One region of the Moritella sp. Urea-trap-13 genome, then DNA from elsewhere that is predicted to be linked to it. Evidence: predicted binding sites of a transcription regulator. Region 1 holds the regulator's gene; the other holds the start of a gene.
What was found. Region 1 encodes sigma-54, which starts transcription at its own class of promoters, with help from an activator protein. Its sites were predicted from a motif close to GTTGGCACGNNNNTNGNNT; they were not measured.
Positions count from the first base shown of each region.

Region 2: the regulator sigma-54 is predicted to act here: its motif matches at 4,322-4,340, upstream of CXF93_RS08735 (HAD-IIB family hydrolase).

Region 1 is NZ_PJCA01000039.1:288,894-296,952, forward strand. It holds gene kdsC (3-deoxy-manno-octulosonate-8-phosphatase KdsC) at 1-394, shown strand, start outside; gene lptC (LPS export ABC transporter periplasmic protein LptC) at 391-951, shown strand; gene lptA (lipopolysaccharide transport periplasmic protein LptA) at 935-1,435, shown strand; gene lptB (LPS export ABC transporter ATP-binding protein) at 1,451-2,176, shown strand; gene CXF93_RS20235 (RNA polymerase factor sigma-54) at 2,225-3,745, shown strand; gene hpf (ribosome hibernation promoting factor) at 3,777-4,064, shown strand; gene rapZ (RNase adapter RapZ) at 4,266-5,129, shown strand; gene mgtE (magnesium transporter) at 5,282-6,640, shown strand; gene pmbA (metalloprotease PmbA) at 6,751-8,059, opposite strand, start outside.
Region 2 is NZ_PJCA01000031.1:149,374-157,432, forward strand. It holds gene CXF93_RS08725 (sugar phosphorylase) at 1-1,144, opposite strand, end outside; gene CXF93_RS08730 (glycosyl transferase) at 1,174-2,403, opposite strand; gene CXF93_RS08735 (HAD-IIB family hydrolase) at 2,458-4,284, opposite strand; gene CXF93_RS08740 (rhodanese-related sulfurtransferase) at 4,505-5,509, shown strand; gene CXF93_RS08745 (hypothetical protein) at 5,666-6,781, opposite strand; gene CXF93_RS08750 (BamA/TamA family outer membrane protein) at 6,888-8,059, opposite strand, start outside.

The DNA of each region.
Region 1 (8,059 bases):
TGGTTTTGGGGTTAAATCACTGCTGAATGCAGGTATTGAAGTGGCGGTTATCACCGGACGTCAATCAACCATTGTCGCCAATCGCATGCAAGGCTTAGGGGTTAAACATATCTATCAAGGCCAAGACAACAAAGTTATTGCCTTCAACATGCTACTTGAAAAATTAAACATATCACCTGAGCATGTTGGTTACATCGGTGATGACGTGATTGACTTACCGGTGATGAATCTTTGTGGCCTCAGTGTCGCCGTTGCAGATGCACATCCATTAGTCAAAAAAGGCGCTGATTTTAGCACCTCTATTCGCGGTGGCTTTGGTGCAGTAAGAGAATTAGCCGATTTAATCCTATTAGCGAAAGGCATTTTAGACCAAGCACAAGGTACTTCGGTATGAATCGACAAAATGTAGGAATAGTTATCCTCTTTTTGTGTGCCCTTGGCATATGGCGATTTTTTTCGCCTGATGAACAAACAACCGCACCTGCGTCAACCGAATATCAGCCTGATTTCACCGCACAAATACTCCGTAGTGTCGAATTCAGTATTGAAGGCAAAATTATACGTCGCACTTTTGCAGATAGTATGGAGCATTATGGCGAGTTAGGCATGACAATGTTCACCAACCCCGTTATTATCCTTTATGATGACAATGCACAAGCAACGTGGAAAATTCAGGCCAAAGAAGGTGATTTTAGCAGTGAGGATGTTGCCACACTACGCAATGATGTGGTTATCAAAAACATGGCTAAAAATGATTATATAGATGTCATCACCACCAGTTATTTACAACTAGAGCTCGCCACAAACTTGGTGCGTAGCGATCAATTAATTACCATTACCGGTGACTTGTTTAATCAAACAGGGATTGGGCTGGAAGGTGATTTAAAACAAGAATACATGACTATCCTTAAGCAAGTTAAAGCGATATATACTAATGATGAAAAAATATAAAATTTTACTGTTAACGTTATTGATGAGTAATTCAGCCCTCGCGTTAGAGTCTGACTTTGAAGAAAATGTTATCGTAAACGCCAAACGTCAAGAAGTGTTTATTAAAGAGAACCGCGTCATATTTTATGATAATGTGGTAGTGACTCAAGGGACTATATTAATTCATGCTGATAAGCTAACGGTATTAAGTCCGGGTGGTAAAGGTACAGAAGTAATGATAGCCACAGGTAACGTCGCCACTTTTTATCAAGAGCTTGATGACGGCAAAAAGATTAATGCTGAGTCGAATGAGATCCGTTACGAACTGGGTAAAAAGCGTTTAACATTAACAATAAATGCACGTTTACGTCAGGCTGATAGTGAAGTCAAAGGTAACAAGATCATCTACCAAATTGATAAACAAGAAATGATAGCCGAGAGCGGTAATAATGAATCAGATCGAGTGATCACCATTTTCACTCCTGAAGACACTAAAACTAAGTAGAGTAAATAAATTCATATGGCGCGTTTAAAAGCATCACACTTAGCAAAAAGTTACAACAAACGAAAAGTTGTTTCAGATGTGAGTCTCGAAGTTGAATCAGGCCAAATTGTTGGTTTGCTTGGGCCCAATGGCGCAGGTAAAACCACCACCTTCTACATGGTGGTTGGCTTAGTTAAACGAGATCATGGACAAATCTTCATTGATGACCAAGAATTAACGCATGAGCCAATGCATATTCGAGCACAGCAAGGTATTGGTTATTTACCGCAAGAAGCCTCCATTTTTCGTCGCCTATCAGTGACTAAAAATATCATGGCCATCTTAGAGTTACGTCCAGAACTCAGTCGTTTTGAACGCGAAGAAAAGTTAGAAGAGTTACTAGAAGAATTTCATATCACCCATATTCGCGACAGTTTAGGCATGAGTTTATCCGGTGGTGAACGCCGCCGCGTTGAGATTGCCCGCGCATTGGCAGCTGATCCTAAGTTTATTTTATTAGATGAACCGTTTGCCGGTGTTGATCCGATCTCGGTTGGTGATATTAAAAAAATTATTCAGCACCTGCGTGATCGTGGTTTAGGGGTATTAATTACCGACCATAACGTACGTGAGACGCTCGATGTATGTGAACACTCTTATATTGTTAGTCATGGACATTTGATCGCATCAGGTACTTCCGAAGAGATTTTATCTAACGAAAAAGTGAAAGAAGTATATCTTGGAGATCAATTCCGACTATAGTTTGATATTGATACTTAGCCGCATTAAGGAAGAGAGAGTAGTCGTTAGATGAAGCCATCATTACAACTTAGGATGAGTCAATCTCTGGCAATGACGCCACAGTTACAACAAGCGATTCGGTTATTACAATTATCGACCTTGGAGTTACAGCAAGAGATTCAAGAAGCGCTAGATAGCAATCCACTACTAGAACAAGAAGATCCCCATGAATCGCTTTCTAACGATGCAGAGAGTAATACTGATCATGATGGCAATAGTCAGGACATCGATAACGATGCTGCGCTGACCGATAGCAGTCAAATTGAAGTTGGCGATGCGCTTAACAGCGACTCTATCCAAGATGAATTACCCAATGACAGTAATTGGGATGATGTCTACACCCCACAAATACAAAACCACAGTAGCGGTAGTGCCGGTATTGATGGACTTGATCAAGTTTACCAAGGTGAAACCAGCGAAGGTTTATACGAGCACTTGATGTGGCAAATGGAGTTAACCCCATTTTCTGATATCGACCGCGCTATTGCCATCGCCATTATTGATGGTATTGATGACCATGGTTACCTTAACCAAAGCTGCGAAGAGATCCTTAATAGCGTTGATATCGATCACCAAGAAGTTGATGATAACAACGACGAAAAAATTGAATTAGATGAAGTCGAAGCGGTGCTAAAACGCATTCAGCACTTTGACCCCATCGGTGTCGCAGCACGCTCACTGCAAGAATGTTTATTGATCCAACTCCAACATTTACCTAAAAATACCCCTTGGTTAAGCGAATGTCAGCAAATAATTCACTCTCATATGGATTTATTGGGTAATCGCGACTACCGTCAATTAAGCCGTAAAACAAAATTAAAAGAGCCACAGCTTAAAGAGATCATGCAATTAATTCAGAGCTTGGAGCCAAGACCAGGTAATGTTATTGATCAAACGGAAGGCCTCTACGTTATTCCCGACGTGTTAGTAAAGAAAAAAAATAATCAGTGGGTAGTAGCGTTAAATCCTGACATTGTGCCAAGATTAAAAGTGAACAATGAATATTCTAATCTTTCGACGGGTAACCGCAACAGTAGCGATGGGCAATTTGTACGTACCCACGTACAGGAAGCTAAGTGGTTTATTAAAAGTTTAGAAAGTCGTAATGACACCTTGCTAAAAGTGACAAAAAGTATTGTACAACGACAGGTTGATTTCTTTGAGTATGGCGATGAAGCCATGAAGCCGATGGTACTCAACGATATTGCCGAAGAAGTTGAAATGCATGAATCAACTATTTCACGGGTAACGACGCAGAAATTTATGCACACGCCACGTGGTATTTTTGAATTGAAATTTTTCTTTTCAAGTCATGTAAGCACAGATAACGGCGGCGAGTGTTCATCAACCGCCATCCGGGCATTAATTAAGAAATTGGTCGCGGCAGAAAATGTCAGCAAACCATTAAGTGACAGCAAGATTGCTGATTTACTTGCTGATCAAGGTATCAAGGTGGCTCGACGTACTATTGCAAAGTACCGAGAAGCACTGAGTATACCGCCATCGAATCAGCGCAAGAGTCTGTTATAGGACTCACCTAACCTTCATAAGGGAGACGTATATGCAAATTAATTTAACAGGTAGACATGTAGACATTACAGATTCACTGAAAGATTACGTTGACAGCAAGTTTTCCAAATTAGAACGACATTTCGATCACATTAACAATATCCATGTGATCTTAAATGTCGAAAAACTACTCCAAGTTGCAGAAGCAAAAATACAGTTAAGCGGGGGTGAAATCTTTGCCGTACATGAACATAACGATATGTATGCAGCCATTGATGGCTTAATGGATAAACTTGATCGCCAAGTAATTAAGCATAAAGAAAAATTAATCCGCCATTAGTTTTAGTCCCACAACAAATAACCTAAAGGAAAACTATTTTTCCTTTAGGTATTCATGCTCCTGCCATAATTAAAACATATCATATCCACATCAATTGCGGGATAATGAGCCCATTATTATATATCGTCATGAGTTTAAAATTAGCAAACTAATTTTGGCTCAGGTCATGGTGTATGAACTGCGCAGATGTGAGGATGAAATATGAAATTAATTATAGTCAGCGGCCAATCAGGATCCGGTAAATCAATTGCATTACGGGTACTTGAAGATTTAGGCTACTATTGCGTAGACAACCTGCCAGTCACCTTACTCCCACAGCTACTACAAACCTTAAATGCCAAAACTGAAAAAATGGCAGTCAGCATTGATGTGCGTAATCTACCGACTGATAAGCAAGAATTAAATGACATCATTACGGAGCTAAAAGCCAGCACCGAACTAACCAGTTTATTCCTTGATGCCAATAAATCAGTGCTTATTAAGCGTTATAGCGAAACAAGACGACTGCATCCATTAACCAAAGATGAGCTGTCATTATCTCAAGCAATTGAAATAGAAGAAAAACGATTACGTCCTATCGCTTTGCATGCTGATTTAAAAATCGATACTTCTGAATTAAATATTCATGAGCTCAGCGAACAAATAAAAGAGCGTATTTTAGGCAAGAAAAACAATCAATTAGTCCTAGTTTTTCAATCATTTGGTTTTAAACATGGCCTGCCTATGGATGCAGATTATGTCTTTGATGTACGATTTTTGCCAAATCCACATTGGATCCCAGAGTTAAAACCTTACACAGGTCTCGATGAGCCGGTGATTAATTACCTCAGTCAGCAACCAGAGGTAATGAGCTTTACGATGCAAATTGAAAACTTATTAACCACCTGGTTACCGCTATTAGAAAAAAATAACCGCAGCTATGTCACCGTTGCGATTGGCTGTACTGGCGGTCAACATCGTTCAGTATTCATCGCTGAACAACTCGCTAAAAGCTTTAAGTTACAAGACCGAGTAGTACAAACGCGTCACCAAACGTTAGAAAAAAACAAACATAAAATTAGCTAAATACTCTCAGCATTAACAAAACGATACCGTTAATTATTATTATATTTTATGGTATCGCTTGTTAATGCTGATTATAAATATAGATTAAGCTAGAATTGCGCAGCACCTGCGAGCAAGGTCTTGCAGCAAAAGAATAAGAATGGGGACGACATATGCCAGAAAAAATGGAGCATGAAAGCACACACCTACGTTTAAGCGAACTGAATGAAGCACTTGATAGTGGTATGTTTGTTCACGTTAAACGAATGCTCTACCAGATCCCCCCTTGTGATATCGCATTATTACTCGAATCATCGCCACCAGCAGGCCGTAAACTGCTATGGCGATTAACCGATTCTGAAATGCAAGGTGAGATCCTTGACGAGCTCAACGAAGATGCTAAAACCAGTATTCTCAAACTCATGGATACCGAATCGCTTGTCGCAGCGACTGAAGGTTTAGATTCCGATGATTTGGCTAATATTCTCCGTAGTCTACCAGATAGCATCTATCAAGAAGTTATCTCGAAAATGGATACCCAAGATCGCCATCGCCTAGAAGCGGCAATGGCCTATCCGGAAGACACTGCGGGCAGTATCATGGACACTGATACCATCACTTTTCGTCCAGATGTCACTGTCGATGTTATTTTACGCTATATCCGTTTACGCGGAGAACTACCAGAAGCAACCGATACATTATACGTGGTGGATAAAGATAATCGCTTAATGGGTGATGTATCTTTGGCGATGCTACTCACCACAGATCTAAACAGTGTGGTCGATACCATCATGGATCGCCAAGCTGAAACATTACCAGCCAATATGGATACCTCCGAAGTCGCCAAGTTGTTTGAGCGTCATAATTGGATCTCTGCACCTGTCATTGATGATTCGGGGAAACTGCTTGGTCGTATTACTATTGATGACGTGGTTGATATTATTCGTGAAAATGCCGAGCATGACATGATGGGCATGGCCGGTATGGATGATGATGAAGATACCTTCGCTCCCGTGATACAAAGTACCAAACGCCGCACACTCTGGCTTGGGGTTAACCTAATTGCCGCACTGACCGCCGCATCCGTATCGAATATGTTTGAAGCCACTTTAGAACAATTAGCGACCTTAGCTATTTTAATGACCATAGTACCAAGCATGGGTGGTATTGCCGGTAATCAAACTTTAGCGCTGGTGATTCGTGGTATGGCCGTTGGTCATATTAACGAAGATAATAGCCGTTGGTTAATAGGTAAAGAGGCCATGGTTGGGGCTCTTAATGGCGCCATTTGGGCCATCTCTATCGCTATCATTGTCTCGCTATGGAAAGGCGACCCGTCACTGGGCCTGATCATTGGTGGGGCGATGTTTATTAATATGGCGATGGGCGGACTGGCTGGTGTGGTGATCCCACTGGTGATGAAAAAATACAATATAGACCCGGCATTAGCAGGCGGTATGGCTCTCACCACAGTTACCGATGTAGTCGGTTTATTTGCCTTCTTAGGCATGGCAACACTGGTTTACGGTTAACCGTCCGAGTCAAAGCAAAAGCCCATAACGCAAAAAGCCTGTGTCATCATTACACAGGCTTTGTTGTATCTTTAACGCAATGTTTAGGCTATATCACTGGCGAGCAGCAATTAATTACCTGCAATCTGCATTGACTCTAACAGTGTAGAACCCATTAAAATACTGCTACGCACATCTATATCGTTACCCACAGCAACGATGTTTTTGAACATATCCGTTAAGTTACCAGCGATGGTGATCTCGTGTACTGGATATTGCAGTTCACCATTTTCAACCCAGAAACCCGACGCGCCACGGCTATAGTCACCGGTGACAATATTAACGCCTTGACCCATTAATTCCGTCACTAACAAGCCCGTGCCCATTTGACGACAAAGCTGGCCTAATGTTTCGCCTTTACCAGTGACATTCCAGTTATGGATACCACCAGCATGACCGGTTGTTTGCATGCCTAATTTACGGCCGCTATAACTGGTTAGTAGGTAACTCTTTAAGATACCTTGCTCTACCACATTCAAATCTTTAGTACGCACGCCTTCAGCGTCATACATAGAGGATGCTAAGCCACCTCTAATATGCGGGCGTTCTTGGATATTCAACCACTCAGGGAAAATCTGTTCACCAAGCTTGTCCAATAAAAATGATGATTTACGGTATAAGCTACCGCCACTGATGCCCATCACTAATTGACCCATTAAACTACTGGCAACATCGTGATGAAAAATCACCGGGACATTACAAGTATCAATTTTACGCGCACCTAGACGGTCTACAGTGCGATTAACCGCTTCTGTAGCTATCTGTTCAGGTGTCCACAATTTACTTGCGTCACGAGCCATTGAGTAGCCGTAATCACGTTCCATTGCACCGTTCTCTTCAGCAATAAGTACTGAGCTCATGCTATGGCGGGTACTCGCATAACCATTCACTAGACCATGACTATTACCATACACTTTAATACTAGTGTGGCTGGTAAACGCACCTTCACTGTTCACAATACGAGGATCTTGCGCTAACGCTAGACGTTCAGTTAGACACGCTTGCTCAATGGCATACTCAGGCTTAATTTCAATCGGGTGGCATAAATCTAAGTCTGCCGGGGCAAACTCCATCAGCTCACGATCGGCCAAACCAGCAAACTCATCTTCAGCAGTATGTAAGGCGATATCTAACGCCGCGGCAACCGTGCTTTGAATTGCGGCTTCACTTAAATCAGAAGTTGATGCATTACCTTTACGTTGGCCACGGTATACACAGATACCTAACGCGCCATCGTGGTTGAACTCAACATTTTCAACTTCACCCATGCGCGTACTCACAGACAAACCCGTTTGTCGTGAAATAGCTACTTCAGCGTCACTCGCGCCCGCTTTTTTGGCGATTTCGAGTGCTTGAGTAACGGCTAATTCCAATTTATTT
Region 2 (8,059 bases), on a different contig from region 1:
GCTCAGACAGTAAACCTTCTGTGGGCCGTAAACCAATGCCATCGTGCGAGGCGATAAAATTAAAGTAAGCCGTGCCATTTTGTGCTGGTGGCATACTCATCATCCACTGTTTTAGATATTGGCAATTACCGGTGATCAAGGTATTAACCAGCAGTGGCGGCAGGGCGAAATTGTAGATGCAGTGTGCTTCGTTACCATTACCAAAATAGGTCAGGTTTTCTTTGTTCGGTATATTGGTTTCAGTAATGATCACGGCATCTGCACGGGCGTGCTCGATAAGCGTTCTTAACAGGCGCACCATTTCGTGGGTTTCGGGCAGATTAATGCACTGTGTGCCAGCTTTCTTCCACAAAAAGGCAATAGCATCGAGGCGGAATATTTTGATACCATTGTCTAGGTATTGACGAATGATGGACACGAAGTTGATGAGTACCTTGGGATTGGTAAAATCAAGGTCGACTTGGTCGTGACTAAATGTGCACCATACTTGCTGTTTTCCCGAGGCGGTTGTTGTTGACCGAAACAAAGGCGAAGTACGCGGCCTGACAACGGCTTCTATACTGTCATCACTACGCGTTATGGTATCGCAGGCGTTGGAATATGCCGAATTAGCATAGGTGGTAGCCGTGTAAAAATAATCATGACCAGTGCCTTCACCGCGAATGAAATTATCAAACCATTTACTCCGGCTAGAGCAATGGTTGATCACTAAGTCGGACATAAGGTGATGGCTTTGGGCTATCTGCTTTATATCACTCCAATCACCCAAGGCCTCGTTAACACTGGCGTAGTCAATAACCGAAAAACCATCATCACTGCTGTACGGAAAGAAAGGCAGTATGTGGACACTGTTGATCGTATCCGCACAGTAATGCTGGAGAAAGTGATGCAGTGTTTGTAACGGTTTTTCATCGGAATGAACAATACTGTCGCCGTAGGTAATTAAGATGGTGTCTTTTTCTGACCAATGATTCACTTGTGGTGTCGGTGTATGCAACTGCTCTGTTAGTCGCATCGTCGACATTAACTCTGCGACTAAACTGGCAATTGATATGGGCAAATTAATATCAGCATAAATAGTACTGAGCTGTTGTGCTAAGCGTTGCTGTAACTGCAATTGTAAGTCAATTTTTGGATTTAACATCGTCACCATCCATTTTATAAGTTGATCCGCTATGATTGAGAGATAAATTCAGCTCTATCTAACTCGACGGCTTCTTTAAGGCGCTCCAATACATCGGGCATTGCTGAGATAACGCGGTTCCAACTGGGCATAAATGGTTTTTCCATTGGGTTCTCGAGGAAGTTCTGTCCGGCAGTCATGATGTTCTGGGCAAACATTTCAACCGCTTTTTCTTCGGCGTGGATATCCAGTGTCAGGCCGTTCATCACCGCATCGTTATAATAGGTTTCAACAAAATCTAAGGCGATACGGTAATAAGTGGCTTTGATAGTACGGAAATTTTCGTTGGTGAAAGTATGGCCTTGCGTGGCTAATTTACGGAAGAATGCCTTGGTTATGTCAATCGACATTTTTGATAAACCACCATCTTCATTATCTAACGACAGGTCTTGATGTTTATGATCGTATACGTCAGCGATATCCGCTTGGCATAATCGATTATGCGAATAGTTACGGTGCATTTCGGACAATACCCCGATTTCTAAGCCCCAGTCACTGGGAATGCGAATGTCGTTGAGTACGTCTTTGCGAAATGAAAACTCACCGGCGAGCGGATAACGGAAACTATCCATGTATTCAAGGTAATCGTTATGACCGACAACGCGTTTTAGTGAGCGTAATAATGGTGTAATTAATAACCGCGATACACGGCCATTGATCTTACCGTCAGCAACGCGGGCATAAAAGCCTTTGCAGAATTCGTAATTAAATTGTGGATTTGCCACAGGGTAAATCAAGCGTGCGAGCAGTGATCTGTCATAGGTTAGAATGTCACAATCATGTAATGCCACTGACTCAGACTTTCCAGAGGCGAGTGTGTAACCCATGCAATACCAAACATTACGTCCTTTACCTAACTCTTTTGGCGCCAAACCAAGTTCGGCAAGTTCAGCATCGAGAGCTTGCAGGCGAGGACCGTCATTCCATAAAATACGATGATGTTGTGGTAAAGCGCTAAAGAATTTTAACGCGTGTTTATATTGATCTTCATTAGCACGGTCTAGACCAATAACAATCTCGTTTAAATACGGTACATCTTGTAAATGGTTAATGATGTTAGGCAGTGCTTCACCTTCTAGCTCTGAGAATAACGAGGGTAGAATTAACGACATTGGACGTGATTTAGCAAACTCAGTGAGCTCTGCTTCCATTGCTGCTAATGGACGTTGATTTAGGTTATGCAGTGTTGTAATAACACCATTTTGATAGAAGTCAGCCATGATAAACCTTCCTTGATATTTGAATTGCAGTATTTAGCCTAAGTATTGAATTGACTAAGCGCCTGTTAGTTTTAATGCTGGTACTCGTGTTGGTAGCCGCTCAGATAACAGCTTGGGTAATAGCGTCGATAATACTTCTGCCCAGCCTGTTGGTCCGGTATGCTTACTGATGATTAACCCCTGTTTACGTTTTAATTTTGGTGGTGTGTGTACTGGTGATAAGATAATCGCGGCGTATTGCGCAGCTTCTAGCATGGCAATGTCATTGTTACCGTCGCCGAGTGCAATAGAGTAGGGCGTTTGTTGTAGGTTAAAGAATTTAAATTGCTGCATTAACCAGTCCATCGCTTTGCCTTTGTTGCAATCACCGCAGACATGCAAGAAACGTCCGCCTTCTAAGATGGTTGCGCCTTGTTTTTTAAGTTGCTGGATGAATACTTGTTTCTGGGCTGCATTACCTTTCCAGAGTAGGGGTTCGCCATATTGTCTTTGACTTGCAAGGACAGCACTTGCCTCATCCAACCCCGTTGCGTTAATGATGTCGTTAAACGTCATCATGCTCATACCTGTAAACAACTCAGACTGCTGTTGGGACACTGTTTGTAATAGTGATAACCAATGTGCGCGTGACTGCACAAGGGATTTAACCCAGTAGCCATCTTGTTGTATTGTGCCGATAGGCTGATGGCTAAAATAGTTAACTGGGATGTAAATAGCAGCGCCGTTTTCAACAATAAATGGCCCATTCAAATTAAGCTTATGTCTTAGCTCTAGCAGTTCAGCATAGGTTTTACTGGTATTTGGGATCACTGGGATTGCTGCGTTTTTTAATTCGGCAAGCGTACTTAAAGCGGGTGTAAAACTATAGTCGTCATGATCTAACAAGGTGCCATCAAGATCGGTGAATATTGCAGGGTAACGATTAAGTTCGATTGATTGCGGGGTGTATGAATGCACCATATTACGCTTAGCATCCAACTCAAATACCCAATTACATAAATTTGGTAGTGTGATTAACCCATGCGCTGTGAGACGTTGAAAATAAGCAGTAAACAACTTTACTTCAGATTCACTCATAACACTCTGAAGCGGGGGACTTAGTGTTAGCGCCTGTTGTTTTAATTTTAATTCTTGCTCTAATCGCCATTGAAAAACAGTATCAAAACTAGGTGCTTTTAGCATGACTAACATATCTAACCGTTTATAAAGATCAGCATAATGATACTTTATTTGATCGTTCACATAACGACGCCAAATACCGTGTTTATCTTTTGTCGCTTCAAGGTTATTGACTGGCTCTAGCAGGGCTTCATCTGTCTGTGGCTGCACGCCTAAACACCAACCTTCTAAGATAATCACATCGACAATACCGTGAATCACTGGCCATGCTGATTCTGGGTAAGGGTTATCGGTGGTTTTATCAAACCGCGGCAACGCAACGGGCGATGAGAGGTTAGTCGCCGATTGCAGTTTATCTAATATATCGTGTGCCAGCGATAAATTATGGGTGCCGGGTACGCCACGGGTTTGTAATAAATGGTGCTCGTGTACTGACAATTTTTTACGTTGCTGGTGGCTATAATAAAAATCATCCAAAGACAGTACGGCGACATTCATTTTATATTCGCTGGTTAAATAGGTCGCAAGATAATCAGCGAGCGTTGATTTACCAGAGCCCTGGCAACCATTAATACCAACTAAAACAGGTGCTTGATTGTGATGACTAGTTTCTATGTTAGTAATAGCGTGGTCTTTCGCACTGTATTGGTGCGCTCTGATCGCCGATATGAGCGTCGTGTACCATTTTGTCGCATTTGCTAAATAAGATGTATCGAGCATATTACGCTTAATGAATGCTGCTAATAGCGGGTTTGTCATCATAAAAACCATCCTGAATGAGCGAATCTTATAATGAGTTGTTCAATAACCGTGCCATGTATACCTCTAAGGTATAGGTTTTACTGTTTTGAACGGTTGTGTTGGGATTACATTTTGACCTAGATCAATTTCACTGGTCGCAATATCGCATTTCTGTTACCATCGCCGCCTTAATCTACAGCGCTGGATTTACGTTCCAGTTAGCTCAATGGGGAATAACCAAATGTCAGCACCAATTACGACCAATAATACCGCTCAAATTACAGTTTGTGCATTATACAAATTCGTACGTTTAGAAAACTTCGAAGCATTACGCGCGCCTTTATTAGCAAAAATGGAAAGCCAAGATGTTCGCGGTACGCTGTTATTAGCGGCCGAGGGTATCAACGGTACTATTGCTGGGCCACAAGCTGGTATTGATGCAGTATTAAGTTTTTTATCTCAAGACCCAAGCCTGGGCGAAATCTCTTTCAAGCAATCTTATAACGATGAGAACCCGTTCTTGCGTACTAAGGTTAAGTTGAAAAAAGAGATCGTGACTATGGGCGTTGAAGGGATTGACCCTAACCAAGTGGTCGGTACTTATGTGCAACCGAAAGATTGGAATGCACTTATTTCAGATCCGGAAGTAATCTTGATTGATACTCGTAACGATTACGAAATTGAAATCGGTACATTCCAAAACGCAGTAAACCCGAATACAACGACTTTCCGTGAATTTCCTGAGTATGTGAAAAACAACTTAGATAAAGAAAAACACAAGAAAGTTGCTATGTATTGTACCGGTGGTATTCGTTGTGAAAAATCGACTGCTTATTTAAAAGAGCAAGGTTTTGACGAGGTTTATCACTTAGAAGGCGGTATTCTTAAGTACCTTGAAGAAGTGCCAAAAGAAGAAACCATGTGGGAAGGCGAGTGCTTTGTATTCGATGGCCGTGTTTCTGTGAATCACGACTTAGAACAAGGCGAATGTGACCAGTGTTTCGCTTGTCGTTACCCGTTAACACAAGACGAATTGCAAAGTGAACATTACGTGAAGGGCCTTAGCTGTCATCGTTGTCACGATAAAGTGACAGACGAGCAACGTAGCCGCTTTGCTGAACGTGAACGTCAAATGGAATTAGCTGAAAAACGTGGCGAGTCACACATCGGTGGTGAGATTAAACACATCATTGACGAACGTCGTGTTGAAAAAGCCAAGAAGAAAGCTGAGCAGAATTCAAAATAAGGTTTAAACTTATTTGAGTGTTTAGCTAAGACTAAAAAGCCGCTGTTACTTGCTGTAGTTTGAAATAACAGTTGAAGTACAGCGGCTTTTTATTATTCAAAAGTGCATGTTACTACGTCTGTCGATGCTGATATTTAGTTAACAATGAAAAATCAGTTAATAACGATAAGACAGGTTGGTAATAAACTGCTGGCGACTAGCACCACCTATACCGCCATATTCAAAGGCTAGCATCCAGTGTTTACTTAAGTTATAACTTCCGCCGACCAGCCCCATCCATTTATCGACGTTCTCTTGTTCTACTTTATAATCAATACTGTAGTCTGTCGTTGGTATTGGCTGCGAACCTGACAGCGTTAACTGGCTTTTTAAATAACTAGTACCGACGTATAGTGATAAGCTTGAGCCGTTATTAAACTGAAATTGTTTACCAACTCGCGGCAGAACATTGACGACATAGCCATCGGTGTCACTGCGGTCCATATCGGTCCAAGTGAAAGTGATTGGGACGGAAATAAAATAACTGTTCCAGCCGCCGACAAACATCATACCCGCACCGTAAGACATCCCGGTTAGGCTAGCTTCAATGTCTTCGACTTCAAGGCGTTGATCTGTCAGCAGGTAGCATTCTGGTGGTTTTCGCTTTGATGAACAATCCGAACCTAATTGTGCTAATGCTTGATTACCGTCAATGGCAAAGTTAATGCCGACCGTTCCTGTTAATTTACCTACTGTGGCAAATACATTCATGAATGGTAATACCCAAGCATCTAACTTTAACTGTGGCGTGTGGGTATTGGACTCGGTGTTATCAAACGAAACGAAATCGATATCATACTTTTGCCCTCCACCGTAACCAACCGATAAATCAGTCAGAGTCATATCCTGTTGCACATTGGCATAAATAATACTGATACCAAATGGCAATGGTAAGTCATAATCATTCATGATGACGTCTTCGGCAAAAAATGGTAAAGCGTGTTCCCATTTCTTCGCTGGATAAGTTGTTTTTTTATCCGCTATTGAAAGTTCTAATTTTGATATTTCGCTCTCAGTGTCCTCCTGTGTTAGGAATGCTGCATTTTGCTCTTGAGATATATATTGAGACATAAGAGACGGTAAACCAAATATAGTGTTATCTTGCAGTTCAAATAACGGTGGGAATAACGCATTACTGCTTGCTGTATCAGCTTGTGCCACAGAATTGGTATTGTTTGCAAAAGTGAGTGGAGCTGTTAAAGCCGCTAATAAAGTAAGTATTATTCGTTTCATCGTATTGAAAAGTCCAAAATATTAATATTTTAAATATCTATATTGATTGTTATTAGCCAGTCACTGCTGTCACAGGTAAGCCTGTCGTATAAAGTGCCTGTCGTGATTAAAATGCTTCAGTAAAAGTCAGAAAAAAGCCACTGTCATCAGCACTGAATCCGAAGTCTATGCGTACATTCATTCTCGGCTGTAATTCATAGCGATAGCCAAACCCGTAGCTATACAATAAATCTTCATACAAACGGTTACTGTCAGTATCTGTATCACCTGCAACAGAGCCTATACCTGTCCATACCGTCATGCCGTGAGCAGATAAATTACCGTTATCACGTAAGAATGTGTGGCGATATTCAGCGGTATGTTCAATTGCGTTGTTATCTCTAAATCGACCAGCGTATAAGCCGCGAAGTGAAAAGCTGCCACCAAGTGTGGGCATATCGTAAAACGGCACGTCACCATCACTCCACTGTAGTGCATTGTAAAATGCGATGACACGACCTGGCTTAAAGCTGTGGTAATAACGATAATCGATCAGCACTTTTTGATAATCATTGTCGCTGCCGATATTCGAGCCATAATTAATGTATTCAAAATTGAAGTATTGACCTTGCCATGCGTTAACTGTCACATCCCGGCTATCATAATTTAATGTGATCCCTAGGCCTATGGATAACGGTTTGTCTTTAAATTCGTTAAAATCGTCATCTTGTTGTGCTGTCAGCGGAATGTCGTTTTCATCCGCTTGGTAATATTTCAATCTTAAAGCGGGGCCAAAATAGAAACCGTAATCATTTTTAAAAGCTAGATTAGCGTCATAAGTTAACGCGGTATTACGCATCAAGGTATCCGCAGACGCATCTTGTGCTTTGCCCTTGTCGTAACCAACGCCCCAGTAATTTTCGGCATCATCACTGAATGTCAGCGTACCTGTAAAGCGCGTATCATTATTGTCGAAAAACAAGTTTTGCTTAGAGCGGATACCGTAACCAACCCCTGCATCACCTTGAGTACCTACAACAAATAAAGATACGCTTGAACGTTGCAGTGCTTGTTGCTCGCGAGCAGTACTAAATGAAAATAACCCACCTGCGGCAACCATTAAACCGACTTCTGGTGTATAAGCAGGCCCGCCTAACCAAGACGTGATTGACGCACCATTTTTTTCTTGGTGATCATCAATGGCATATTCAAGATCACTTTGGCGTTGTTTCAAGGTGTCACATTCTGCTGATTCACACTGCTCGAGTGCTGTATCAATCTCATCAATCGCATTGTTAT